Regions from separate parts of the Streptomyces sp. PsTaAH-124 genome, predicted to be linked through region 2. Evidence: riboswitches for the same ligand, from Rfam matches in the RefSeq annotation. Region 2 holds a riboswitch; each other region holds the start of a gene.
The links. A riboswitch is a leader RNA that binds a small molecule or an ion and turns the genes downstream of it on or off. The one in region 2 is predicted to bind cobalamin.
Positions count from the first base shown of each region.

Region 1: it holds a riboswitch for cobalamin, as region 2 does, so the genes downstream of both, B086_RS0100830 (CoA-acylating methylmalonate-semialdehyde dehydrogenase) here and B086_RS0105195 (prenyltransferase/squalene oxidase repeat-containing protein) in region 2, are expected to answer to the same signal.
Region 3: it holds a riboswitch for cobalamin, as region 2 does, so the genes downstream of both, nrdI (class Ib ribonucleoside-diphosphate reductase assembly flavoprotein NrdI) here and B086_RS0105195 (prenyltransferase/squalene oxidase repeat-containing protein) in region 2, are expected to answer to the same signal.

Region 1 covers NZ_KB892157.1:206,248-210,506, reverse strand. Annotated here, with positions in the region: gene B086_RS0100850 (AfsR/SARP family transcriptional regulator) at 1-488, shown strand, start outside; gene B086_RS38840 (hypothetical protein) at 612-1,025, shown strand; cobalamin riboswitch at 1,098-1,168, shown strand; gene B086_RS0100840 (DUF4430 domain-containing protein) at 1,307-1,849, shown strand; cobalamin riboswitch at 2,010-2,138, shown strand; gene B086_RS0100830 (CoA-acylating methylmalonate-semialdehyde dehydrogenase) at 2,403-3,926, shown strand; gene B086_RS0100825 (acyl-CoA dehydrogenase family protein) at 3,933-4,259, shown strand, end outside.
Region 2 covers NZ_KB892159.1:164,149-168,407, forward strand. Annotated here, with positions in the region: gene B086_RS0105195 (prenyltransferase/squalene oxidase repeat-containing protein) at 1-1,958, opposite strand, end outside; cobalamin riboswitch at 2,131-2,278, opposite strand; cobalamin riboswitch at 2,364-2,439, shown strand; gene B086_RS0105200 (hypothetical protein) at 2,563-3,975, shown strand; gene B086_RS0105205 (hypothetical protein) at 4,055-4,259, opposite strand, start outside.
Region 3 covers NZ_KB892165.1:115,284-119,542, reverse strand. Annotated here, with positions in the region: gene nrdE (class 1b ribonucleoside-diphosphate reductase subunit alpha) at 1-1,811, opposite strand, end outside; gene nrdI (class Ib ribonucleoside-diphosphate reductase assembly flavoprotein NrdI) at 1,808-2,227, opposite strand; cobalamin riboswitch at 2,399-2,622, opposite strand; gene B086_RS0112255 (malate synthase) at 2,870-4,259, opposite strand, start outside.

The DNA.
Region 1 (4,259 bases), on a different contig from region 2:
TCACGTTGCGCAAGCAGGGGGACGGAACGGCGGCGGAGGAGCATCACCGGCAAGCCCTGGAGCTGTACCGGGCGCTGGGCGACCGCAGCGGGGAAGCGGCGGCGCTGAACGGCATCGGTACCCTCCACCGCGACCGCGGGGAGTACGACGAAGGGCTCCGCGCCTGTGGCGAGGCGCTGCGCATCGCGGAGGGGACGACGGACCGGAGGTGCGGGGCGGACGCCCTGTACACCCTCGCCCAGATCCACCTCTCCAGGTCGGAGGGGGAGGAGGCGCTCAGGCTGCTCCGGCGGGCCTGCGGAATTCTGTGTGACCTCGAACACTGGCACGACGAGGCCAAGCTCCTGTGGCTCTGTGCCGATGTCCTGGTGGCGGCAGGCCGCTCACCCGAGGCCGTCGAGGCGCTGGAACGCGTCCTCGTGCTGCGCGAACTGATGGGCGGCCACGACACCCAGGAAGTACGGGACCGACTGGAAGAGCTGCGGTGAGGGCTTGTGCCCCGGGGGAACAGGCATACTCGGTCCCGGCGTGAGCGACGGTCGGCCGATCAGGGAGGTACCGCGGTGTCCGAGGACCCGTCCGGCGGCATACCGCGCGCACGGTCGTCGTCCGTGCGGCCGGAGCCGGAGCCGGAGCCGGAGCCGGTACCCGTGCCCGTGCCGTGCCGGGTCGTGGTCTGCCGGGACTGCTGCTGCGGTACGCCCAAGGTGACCGGCGTCGACCACGCGGCGCAGACCGCGCGGCTGCGGGCCGGGGTGCCGGTGCGGATCTCCGCGTGCCTGGACGTGTGCGATCAGGCCAATGTGGTCGTCGTGCAGCCGTCGGCCGCGGGCCGGGCGGCCGGGGCGCGGCCGGTCTGGCTGGGGCTGGTCAATGACCCGGAGGCCACGGAGGACATCGTCGGCTGGGTGCGGGCCGGTGGCCCGGGGGTGGCCCCGCTGCCGGACATCCTGGAGCTGTACGCGTTCGACCCGCCCGGACGAGGAGTGGGCAAACGCCCCCCGGGCCGGCTCAACCGGCCCTAGGATGGCGGCGGTTCGCCCGCGCGTTCGGCGGATGGACCGCGTGTACGACAACTGCATAGGGGCGCGTGACTGGGGGAAGCCGGTGGGAGTCCGGCGCTGACCTGCAACCGTGTGCGGCCGGTGGGCCGCGAGTCGGGACACCCGGGGCGCGCCGTGAACCGCTTCCCCCTGTCATGGTCCGCAGCGCGAAGCCGAGAGTCCTGCCCGAGGCGGCGGCGGTGTCCGGCCCGCCCGCTCGGTGACGGGGCTGCGGGCCGCCCACATCCAGGAAGGCTCCCGCCGTGCAGCACACCTTCGGCACCTCACGCGCCTCGCTCGCCTCCCGTACCCGCATACGCCGTACGCTCATCGCCTCCGCCGCCCTCGGCGTGGCCCTGGCCGCCGCGCCGGCCACCGCCCAGGCCCACGGCGCACCGGGCGCCCACGGCGCGTACGGCACGAACGCCCCGGTCAGGGTGACGCTGACCGTGCAGGGCCCCGACGGGCCGCTGTTCCACGGGAAGGTCTGGACCCGCGGCCACGACGTCACCACGGCGACGGGCGGTACGCACAGATGCGACGGGACGAACGGGAGCGCCCACGCCTCCGCCGTGCCGACGCCCACCGCCGCCCTCGACGACGCCGCCCGCAAGCGGCACTTCGGCTGGGACGGCGCCTGGTACGCGTCGTTCGACGACTACTCGGTCGACAGCATCAAGAACGTCAGCGGCGGCGGCTCGGCGTACTGGAACATCTCCGTCAACGGCACACCCACCCCGGTGGGCGGCTGCCAGTTCGAGCTGAACGCGGGGGACACGGTGGCGTTCACCTGGACGGCCTTCTGACGGACGCCCGCCGCCCGGCGGCCGGGGGAGCGCCGCTCCTCCGGCCGGTCCGGCGCCCCGGCGGAGGCCCGCTCCGGCGGGAATCCGGTACGGCTCCACCCGTGGCACTGGATTTACTAGGACGTCCAACTATATTCTGGGGGCGTAGGCCCGCGGTGCAGGGAAGCCGGTGTGATTCCGGCACGGTCCCGCCACTGTGACCGGGGAGTACGCCGTCGAGCAGGACGCCACTGACGAGCTGGATGTCGGGAAGGCGGACGGCGCGCGCTGATCCGGGAGTCAGGATACCGGCCGCGGGATGTTCCGTGTGGTCCACGAGGATGGAGCTGACACGCATGGCACCGGTGCGTTTCCACGATCCCGGCGAGCTGCGCCGCGGGGGTTCCCCGCATTCCGCCACCGGCCTCACCCGCCCCGGCCCGACGGCCTGACGGTCCGGCGTCCTCAGCGTTCCGCGCCGACCACCCTCGCGCACGCCCGCGTACCTGAGCGGGCCGTGCGCCGGTCGCGCGCGCCGTCCTGGATCACCCCCACCTGACGAGAGCAGGCACCCATGATCCGTCCGAACCACCCCGCCGGTGTACGGGAACTGACCCACTTCATCGGCGGTGAGAACGTCCCGGGCACCTCGGGGGCCCTGGGCGACGTGTACGACCCCAACACCGGAGAGGTCCAGGCCCGGGTACCGCTGGCGGACCGGGCCGAGACCGAGGCGGCGGTCACCGTCGCCGCCGAGGCGCAGCGCGCCTGGGGCGAGTGGAACCCGCAGCGCCGCGCCCGGGTCATGCTGCGCTTCCTCCAGCTCGTCGAGCAGGAGAAGGACGACCTGGCCCGGCTGCTCTCCGCCGAGCACGGCAAGACCGTCGCCGACGCCCACGGCGACCTCCAGCGCGGCCTGGAGGTCGTCGAGTTCGCCGCCGGGATCCCGCACCTGCTCAAGGGCGAGTTCACCGACAACGCGGGCACCGGCATCGATGTGCACTCGCTGCGCTCGCCGCTCGGCGTGGTCGCCGGCATCACCCCGTTCAACTTCCCCGCCATGATCCCGCTCTGGAAGGCCGCCCCCGCCCTGGCCTGCGGAAACGCCTATGTCCTCAAGCCGTCCGAGCGGGCACCCTCGGTGCCGCTGCGGCTCGCCGAACTCTTCCTGGAGGCGGGCCTGCCGCCGGGCGTCCTCAATGTCGTCAACGGCGCCCGGGAAGCCGTCGACACCCTGCTGGAGGATCCCCGCGTGGCCGCCCTCGGCTTCGTCGGCTCCACCCCGGTCGCCGCGCACGTCTACGCCACCGCCGCCGCCCACGGCAAGCGCGCCCAGTGCTTCGGCGGCGCCAAGAACCACATGATCGTGATGCCGGACGCCGACCTCGACCAGGCCGTGGAGGCGCTGGTCGGCGCCGGGTACGGCTCGGCGGGCGAGCGCTGCATGGCCATCTCGGTCGCCGTGCCGGTCGGCGAGGAGACCGCCGACGCCCTGGTCGCCCGGCTCAAGGAGCGCATCGGCACCCTGCGCATCGGCCGCAGCGACGACCCCGAGGCCGACTTCGGCCCGCTGGTCGCCCGGGACGCGGTGGAGCGCGTACGGTCCTACGTCGACCTCGGGGTGGAGGAGGGCGCCGAACTCGTCGTGGATGGACGGGACTTCGTGCTCCCCGGGCACGAGAACGGCTTCTTCGCCGGGGCCTCCCTCTTCGACCGGGTCACCCCGGACATGCGTATCCACCAGGAGGAGATCTTCGGTCCCGTCCTGTCCGTGGTCCGCGCGGCCGACTACGAGGAGGCGCTGCGCCTGCCCAGCGAGCACGCCTTCGGCAACGGCGTGGCGATCTTCACCCGCGACGGGGACACCGCCCGCGACTTCACCCGGCGGGTGAACACCGGCATGGTCGGCGTCAACGTGCCCATCCCGGTCCCGGTCGCCTATCACACCTTCGGCGGCTGGAAGCGCTCCGGCTTCGGCGACCTCAACCAGCACGGACCGGACGCCGTCCGCTTCTACACCCGTACCAAGACCGTCACGTCCCGCTGGCCCGCCGGGCTGCGCGAGGGCGCGAGCTTCACCATTCCCACGATGGGCTGAGCGACCATGACCCACACCCTGCTCACCGAGGACCAGCAGGCCCTCGTGGAGACCACCCTCGACTTCGCCCAGGACCACCTGGCACCGCACGCCCTGGACTGGGACCGCGACAAGCACTTCCCGGTCGACGTCCTGCGCAAGGCGGCCGGGCTCGGCCTAGGCGGCGTCTACGTCCGCGAGGAGTCCGGCGGCTCCGGCCTCGGCCGGGCCGACGGCGTCCTCGTCTTCGAGACCCTCGCCTCCGGCTGCCCCGCCATCGCCGGATACCTCTCCATCCACAACATGGTCGCCTGGATGATCGACCGCTACGGCGACCCGGCCCAGCGCGAGCGG
Region 2 (4,259 bases):
GCCTTGCTCGGGGCGGTGCAGACGGCCTTGGCGAGGGTGGCGATGAGGTCGTGCCCGGTGAAGTTCCGCGGGTCGCGTCCCACGGCCTCGGCGAGCACCGCCGCCTTGCCGACGGAGCCGCCCAGCACGTGCCCGGTGCCGAAACCGGTCCAGGTGTCGATGGTGCTGCCGGTGGCGTCCTTGCCGCGCTGGTCGAGGAAGTCGACGATGCCGCGCAGCCTGGCGTTGTCCAGGCCGGTGGCGGCCAGCGCGTAGGCGCCGTCGATGGTGAGGCCGAACGACGCGGTGCCCGAGCCGGGCGCGTCGGTGTAGTACCGGCCCTGCTGGAGCTGGGCCGGGGCGGTGAGGTAGGCGACGCCCTTCTTCAGGTCGGGTCCGGTGCCGCCGCCCGGGGCGGGGCCGCTGGGGCTGCTGGCGGGCCCGGTCGGGGAGCCGCTGGGCGTGCCGCCGGGCTCGGTCGGCGGGCCGCTGGTGGGGGGCACGGACGGCTTCGTGGTGACGGTGACGAGGCTGGTGCCCGCCCCGGCGAGGACGGCGGGCGACGTGGGGTGGACGACGGGGTCGGTGTCGGTCTCCTCGAAGCCGAAGCCGCCGCCGTCGAGCTGGTGCCGGGAGAGCCAGCCCACGGCCGCGTCCGCCCGCCGGGTGTCGCCGAGGGCGCGCAGGGCCTGGGCGGCGTACGCGGTGGCGGTGACGCTGCCGGTGGTGGAGCCGGTGTAGCCGGGGAAGGCGCCGTCCGCCGACTGGGACTCGGTGAGATACGTACGGGCGGCGTCCACCGTGTCGTCGTGGCCGCCCGCCCGTTGCAGGACCAGGGCGACCAGGCCGGTGGTGGCGGGGTCGCCGTCGCAGTACTCGCCGGGGCGGATGAGGATGCTGGTGATGCCGCCGTCCTTGCACTGGAGCCGGGCGAGGCGGTCGACGGACGCGGCCGGGGGTATCTGCCCGGCGCGCAGCAGGGCGAGGACGGACAGGGCCTGGCCCTCGGTCTGGAAGGCGGTGCGGAAGTCACCGGCGGCGGTGCAGCCGGGGGCCGGTCCGGACTCGGGGCCCGCCGTGCACACGTGTGAGGCGAGGGCGTCGATCAGGTCGTGGCCGCCGAAGGCGTGCGGGTCGCGTTCGGTGGTCTCGGCGAGGAGGGCGAGGCGGGCGGCGGCGGTGGCGTCGGGGGCCTGGCCGGCGCCGTTCGGGTAGGCGTAGTCGGCGACATGGGCGGCGAGGAAGCCGGTGACCTTGTCGAGGGTGGCGTTCCTGCCGTTCGCGGCGGCGAGCGCGTAGGCGGTGTCGGCGGTCAGTTCGTAGTTCGCGGTGGTCGCGCCGTCGTCGACGATGCGTTCGTCGTCGGTGAGGCGGCCGGCGAGCCAGGCCGCCGCGGCGGCGGTGTCGATCTGGCCGGGCGCGCCGGTGGGGGTGCCGCTGCCGCCGGGGTCGGGTGTGTGGCCACCCGGGACGCGTACATCGTCGGGGCTGAAGGCGGGCTTGCCCTTGGTGCCGCCGATGTCGGTGCCGCCGAAGACCCAGGCGTCGACGTCGCCGTCCTTGACGGTGCGTGTCATCGCACCGCGCGAGCTGTAGGTCCAGTCCTTGTCGCCGGGCGCGGCCACCCAGTACGACCAGTAGGCCGTGGCGGGCGGGGTCAGTACGCAGTCCTCGGCGGCCGGGGTCGGGTACTCCGTACCGGAGTCGAAGGCGCCGTAGCCGATGCGGCAGAGGAAGCCGGGACCGTCGTGCTGGGTGCCGGTGGTGGTGAACCCGGCCTGGTGCAGCAGGTTGTAGCCGGTGGTGGGGGCGGGGTCGCAGCCGCGCTCGACCTTGCCGCCGAACGGTCCGAAGTCGACGGCCACCACGGCGCCATGGGTGGCGGTGCAGCCGTCGGCGCCGTCCGCGGCGGCGGGCGCGGTCGTGAGGAACGCCACACAGGAGGCGAGGACGACGAGCAGAGCCGAGCCGAGCGACACCGCCCGCCGTGTGCTCGCGGTCGTCGGCCCGCTTCTTCGCTTCCCCGTGTCCACCCCGGTCCCCTCGCGCCTGTCCGGCGCGGACGCGGACGTGGCAGAGGGGCCCTCACCGGCCGGGGTGGTCCCCGGGCGGCCGGAAGGCCGGTCGCACCACGCCGTAGTCCACGACGGCGTCTGTTGCTGTTGAGCACGCTCCAGGCATTCCGGCTCGCCCGGCGGACCGGGCCCACGGTTGCGGGTCAGCGCCGGACTTCGACCGGCTTCCCCTGGAACTCGTTGCGTATCACCGAGATTTGAGCACGCGCCACGAGGGCCGTCAAGGAGCTCCGGACGGGCTCGACCGCCCTCCGAGGCGGACACTGGCGGCCGGTTGGCCGGTCGGGTACCGTCCCGGACTGCCGAGTGGGGGAACCCGGTGGGAGTCCGGGGCTGACGCGCAGCGGTGTGGGGCGGCGGGAGGCCGCCCCGAGCCCGAATGCCCAGGCGGTGCACCATCTCTGGAAGCCGGTCCACGCGTCCGGACGGCGGCCACGCCCGCTGCTCCGCAGGCCCGCCGGGGCCCGGCAACGGGCCGGGTCGGCGTCCTTCATCCAAGGAGCAGGCCATGTCCCGTCCGCTGTCCCTCAGCCGCGTCGCGCTCACCGCGGCGGCCGCCGTCGGCGCCCTCACGCTCACCGCGCTGCCCGCCGCGGCCACCTCCACCCCGGCGCAGATCGCCACGTCCAAGGCGAACGGCGTCACCTATCTCAAGTCGCTCCAGGCGGCGGACGGTTCGTACGCGGGGCCGGGGCTGTCCAACGAGTGGGCGTTCAGCGCCCTCGCCGCGGCCGGTACCGCGGCCGTGGACGTCACTCCGGACGGCGATCCCGCCAAGAACGCCAGATCGGTCTACCGCACCCTGCTCTCCACCGCGAGCTGGCCGTCCGCCACCCCGGTCGTCACGGACTACGAGCGGGCCACCCTGAACGCCTACGCCGCCGGTGTCGACCCCGCCCGGGTCTCCGCCTCCCGCAATCTGATCGCCGACATCTACGGCTACTGGCAGACGTCCCAGCCCGGTTACTTCGGCCCGCCCGCCAACTTCAACGGCACCGTCTTCGCGGCGCTCGCCCTGGGCGGCGCCCGCACCCAGTCGGGCCAGGTGCGTGTCCCGCAGGCGCTGCGCGACGCGCTGGTCACCCGGATCCGGGCCAACCAGCACGACGACGGCGGCTGGAACTACAGCAAGGCCGAGGGCGATCCCGGGCAGCTCGCCACCGCCGGTGACATCGACATGACCGGGGCGGCGATGGCCGCGCTGTGTGTGTCGGGGGTGCCGAACACCGACACGGACATCGTGCAGGCCAAGGCGTTCCTGAAGAGCAAGCTGGTCGCCAACAGCGGTGCGTTCAACGCCATGTTCGGGGTCAACAGCGACTCCAACGGCTGGGCGGTGTCCGGTCTCAACGCGTGCGGCATCAACCCGCAGACCGGGGACTTCCTCACCTCCCTGGGCAGGACTCCGGTCGACTTCCTGCTCGCGCAGCAGTTCAACCCGGGCGGCGGCTTCAAGTACCAGCCCGCCGACACGGTCCCCTCGGCGTACGCGTCGGCCGACGCGCTGCGCGCGGTGGCCGGCGGCGGCTTCACCGCGGCCCCGCCCGCACCGGTGACCGCGGGCGCCCCGCAGTGGGTGGCCCAGGGCTCACTGGTCTCCGGTACGGCCACGAAGCTGGCGCTCAGCGTCGACGACGGCACCGGCAGCCCGAAGGTGTGCTCCGTCGCGCTCACCCCGACCGGCACGACGACCACGCTGGGCGCCGTCCTGGACGCCGCCACCGGCGCCGCCACCCCGGCGGGCTGCGTCACCGCCGTCACCCCGTCCTCCGGCACCGGCACGGTCACCGCCCTCAACGGCAAGGCCAACAGCGGCACCGGCACCTGGAAGGTGAGCATCGACGGCGGCGCCTTCACCACCGCCTCCCGGGGCACGACGGTGGGCGTCGGCGACACGGTCGCGGTGCGCTGGGGGGCCTGACCACCGGGCGGACGGCGGACGGGGCGGCCCCGTCCAGCGAGGCGAGGCGGTCCCGTCCAGCAGGACGGGGCGGTCCCGTTCAGCCGTGGAGGACCTCCCGCAGCCGTCCGCACACCGCCTCCACCTCCGCCGCCGACGCGAAGCACCCGGCCCCGCCCATGGCCGCCTGAAGGGCGGGGCCGACGGCACCGAACCGCGTCCGGTCCGCCTTCCCGACGGGCTGCACCACGAAGTGGAGGTGGCCGCCCGAGCAGGCGTACGTGTGCCTCTGGTCGCACGCGGGT
Region 3 (4,259 bases), on a different contig from region 2:
ATCGGGTGGATGGAGGCGGTCGAGTCGTTGATGTAGCTGATGGACCCGGTCGGCGGCACGGCCTGGAGGTACTGGTTGTAGATGCCGTGCTCCCGCACTGACCGCTTCAGCTCGCGCCAGTCGTCCTGCGTGGGCAGCGCGATCCCCGCGTCGGCGAACAGCTCCCGCACCCGCGCGGTGGCCGGCTCCCAGGCCCGCTCGGTGTACTGGTCGAAGTACGAGCCGTCGGCGTACGCGGACTTCTCGAACCCGTCGAAGGCGGTGCCGCGTTCGATCGCGATCCGGTTCGAGGCGCGCAGCGCGTGGTAGGCGATCGTGTAGAAGTACAGGTCGGTGAAGTCGACGCCCTCCTCGCTGCCGTAGTGGATGCGCTGCGAGGCGAGGTAGCCGTGCAGGTTCATCTGGCCCAGGCCGATGGAGTGCGAGAGGTCGTTGCCGTGTGCCACGGACGGCACCGCGTCGATGTGCGACTGGTCGGAGACGGACGTCAGACCGCGCACCGCTGTCTCCACGCTCGCGCCGAGGTCGGGGGAGGCCATGGCGGCGGCGATGTTCAGCGAGCCCAGGTTGCAGGAGATGTCCCGGCCGACGGTCTCGTAGCCGAGCGAGGCGTCGTACGTGCTCGGCGTGTTCACCTGGAGGATCTCCGAGCACAGGTTGGACATGTTGATCCAGCCCGGGATCGGGTTGGCCCGGTTCACGGTGTCCTCGAACAGCAGATACGGGTAGCCCGACTCGAACTGAAGCTCCGCGATCGTCTTGAAGAACTCGCGGGCGCTGAGCGTGGTCTTGCGGATGCGCGGGTTGGCGACCAGGTCGTCGTAGTGCTCGCTGACGGAGAGATCGGCCAGCGGCCTGCCGTACTCGCGTTCCACGTCGTAGGGCGAGAACAGGTGCATGTCCTCGTTGCGCTTGGCCAGTTCGAAGGTGATGTCCGGGACGACCACGCCCAGCGACAGCGTCTTGATGCGGATCTTCTCGTCCGCGTTCTCCCGCTTGGTGTCCAGGAACCGCATGATGTCCGGGTGGTGGGCGTGCAGGTAGACCGCGCCCGCGCCCTGGCGCGCGCCGAGCTGGTTGGCGTAGGAGAAGGAGTCCTCCAGCAGCTTCATCACCGGGACCACCCCGGAGGACTGGTTCTCGATCTTCTTGATCGGGGCGCCCTGTTCGCGCAGGTTGGTCAGCAGCAGCGCCACCCCGCCGCCGCGCTTGGACAGCTGGAGCGCCGAGTTGACGCCCCGGCCGATGGACTCCAGGTTGTCCTCGACGCGCAGCAGGAAGCAGGAGACCAGCTCGCCGCGCTGCGCCTTGCCCGCGTTGAGGAAGGTCGGCGTGGCCGGCTGGAAGCGGCCGGTCATCATCTCGTCCACCAGCCGGGACGCCAGCGCCTCGTCCCCGGCGCCGAGGAACAGCGCGGTCGCGGCCACCCGGTCCTCGTAGCGCTCCAGGTAGCGGGAGCCGTCGAAGGTCTTGAGCGTGTACGACGTGTAGTACTTGAACGCGCCGAGGAAGGTGCGGAAGCGGTGCTCGTGGGCGTACGCCCGCCGGTACAGGCCCTTGACGAACTCCCAGTCGTAGCGCCGGATCGGGGCTTCCTCGTAGTAGTCGTTCTCGATCAGGTGGTCGATCTTCTCCTTGAGGGTGGGGAAGACCACCGTGTTCGGGTTGACGTGCTGGAGGAAGTACTGGCGTACGGCCTCGCGGTCCTTGTCGAACTGGATGCGGCCGTCGCAGTCGTACATGTTCAGCAGGGCGTTGAGCGCGTGGTAGTCCTTGCGCGTACCGACCGACTCGCGCTGGGCGGTGATCACGCCGCCGCCGATGAGTGTCGTGTCCAAAACGTCCTCAGTCCTTCCCTCACGGCACGGACGTCGCGCTCCGTGCCCAGCAGTTCGAATCGGTACAGCTCCGGAACCCCGCACTTCGCCGCGATCACCCGTCCGGCCAGGCAGTAGTCCGCGCCGAAGTTGGTGTTGCCGGACGCGATGACCCCGCGCAGCAGCGCGCGGTTGGCCTCGACGTTCAGAAAGCGGATCACCTGCCTGGGGACCGCCCCGGCGCGTTCGCCGCCGCCGTAGGTCGGCGTGATCAGCACATACGGCCCGGTCACCCGCGGCAGGCCGTCGCGGTGCGGATGCAGGGGGATGCGCGTGGCGGGCAGACCCAGCTTCTCCACGAAGCGCTTGGTGTTCTCCGAGACGCTGGAGAAATACACGAGGCCGCTCATCGACCGCCGCTCCTCTCGCTCGTTCCCGTCCCTGTCCGAGGACCGGGGGAGGAGGAGCGTCGCGGCGCGTACGGCGGGGCCGGGCGGCGGCGGAAGAAGGGCACGCCGGACCCGGGTCCGTGCTGCTGCCACGCGGCCCTCCCTCGGGGCCTCGGAGCACGCACGCCGCTCGTCGGCGTACGCACCGGTGGCAGGTCTTCGGACTCGCGGGCGTGTCTCGTGTCGTACGAGACGTCTACTGGCCGTCGCTTCCCAGGCCCGGTCCACCGGGTCCAGTGCGTATGACGGCGGTCGTTCCCGCTCACCGCTGCGGGGCAGTCCCGGATTCCCACCGGGTTCCCTCTTGCCTCGCCGGGCACCGGAGTGCCTGGCGAACCACCAGCACGGCCAACACTACATCTAGAACGCTGCCGTGGTGCACAGCCCCAGATGTTGTGTCTTCGGGAAAACTTAGGTATACCTAAGCCCTGTCGCGGTGGCGGCGGCGCACGGCGCGCGGACCCGGAAACGGCACGGGCGGGAAGCGCCGTACCCGCGCTTCCCGCCCGTCTCCCGGGGCACCGCCGCGGCCCTCACCGCACCGGTGCCGTCGCGCACCCCTCGGTACGCGCCGCGCCCGGACCCCTCAGTCCGGCCGCAGGCTCATCCCCGCTCGCACCCCCCGGCGCCCGTACGGCGCACCAGGTGGCGCGCGTACGCGTCGGGGGTGAAGAACAGCGGCAGCTCACCGGCGAGCGCGGTGCGCTCGAACAGCGCGCGCACCTCCTCCAGCGGCGCCCACGGGTAGGCGGCGCCCAGTGCTGCCAGCTCGTCGTCGAGCATCCGCAGCACCGTCTCCCGGTCGACCACCCGGTGCCGCAGCCACTGCCAGATCTGCGTCCGGGCGACCTCGGCGGTGGCCGTGTCCTCCAGCAGCCCGTCCACGACGACGGTGCCCCGCCCGCCGAGCCAGGCAGCGAAGCAGCGCAGCGCGACGGCGACGCCCGTGCGCACCCCCTCCGGGGTCGGCGGGGCGCTGATCCGCCGCACCGACAGCAGCTCGGCGGCGCCCGCCTCGACGTCCTCGCGGGTGCGGTCGAGCTGGTGCGGCCGCTCGCCCAGGACCCCGTCGAACGCCTCCCGGCAGACCGGGACCAGCTCGGCACAGGCCACCTGGGACCCGTCGAAGCCGTCCTCCGCCTCCCGCTCCTTGTCCAGCCGGACCGCCGCGACGGCCGCCTCGCGCGCCGCCGCGTCCGCGCCCGGCACCTGGGCCGCCCGCCCGCCGACGGCATGCGCGCCGCGCCGGTGGCACGTGCGCACCAGCAGCTCGGTGTACGCCCGCAGGAACGGCGCCGTCATCGGCACCCCCGCGCGCTCCGGCAGCAGGAAGTCGGTGCGGTGGCCGAAGGTGCGCACGAGGCTGAACAGGTAGTCCCGGCGGCCCGCGGTCAGACCCGCACCGTGCTCGCGCAGCTCGTGGAGGATCTCCTCCATCTCGAAGGCGGCGGTGACCGTCTCGATCAGCACGGTGGCCCGGACGGTGCCCCGGGGGATGCCCAGCAGCTCCTGGGCGAGCAGGAACACGTCGTTCCACAGCCGTGCCTCGTACCGGTTCTCCAGCTTGGGCAGCGAGAAGTACGGGCCGCTCCCGTCCTCGGTCCGCCGCCGGGCGCAGTGGAAGAAGTACAGGCCGAAGTCGGCCAGGGCGGCGGGCACCGGCGCGCCGTCGTGCTCCAGGTGCGCCTCGTCCAGGTGCCAGCCGCGCGGGCGGACCATGACGGTGGGGATCCGGCCGCCGCCCGCCCGGTGCTCCCCGCCGCCGGGTGCGGGCGGGCCGATCCGGCCCTCGACGGTGTCCAGCAGGGTCAGCTGCCCGCCCACGACGTTGTCCCACAGCGGTGCGGTGGCGTCCTCGAAGTCGGCCGTCCACACCTGGGCGCCGGAGGCCAGCGCCTCGACGGCCGTCCGGCGGTCCGGCGGCCCGGTGATCTCCACCCGCCGGTCGGCCAGACCGGGCGCGGGCGGCGCGACCCGCCAGAACGGGTCGGCG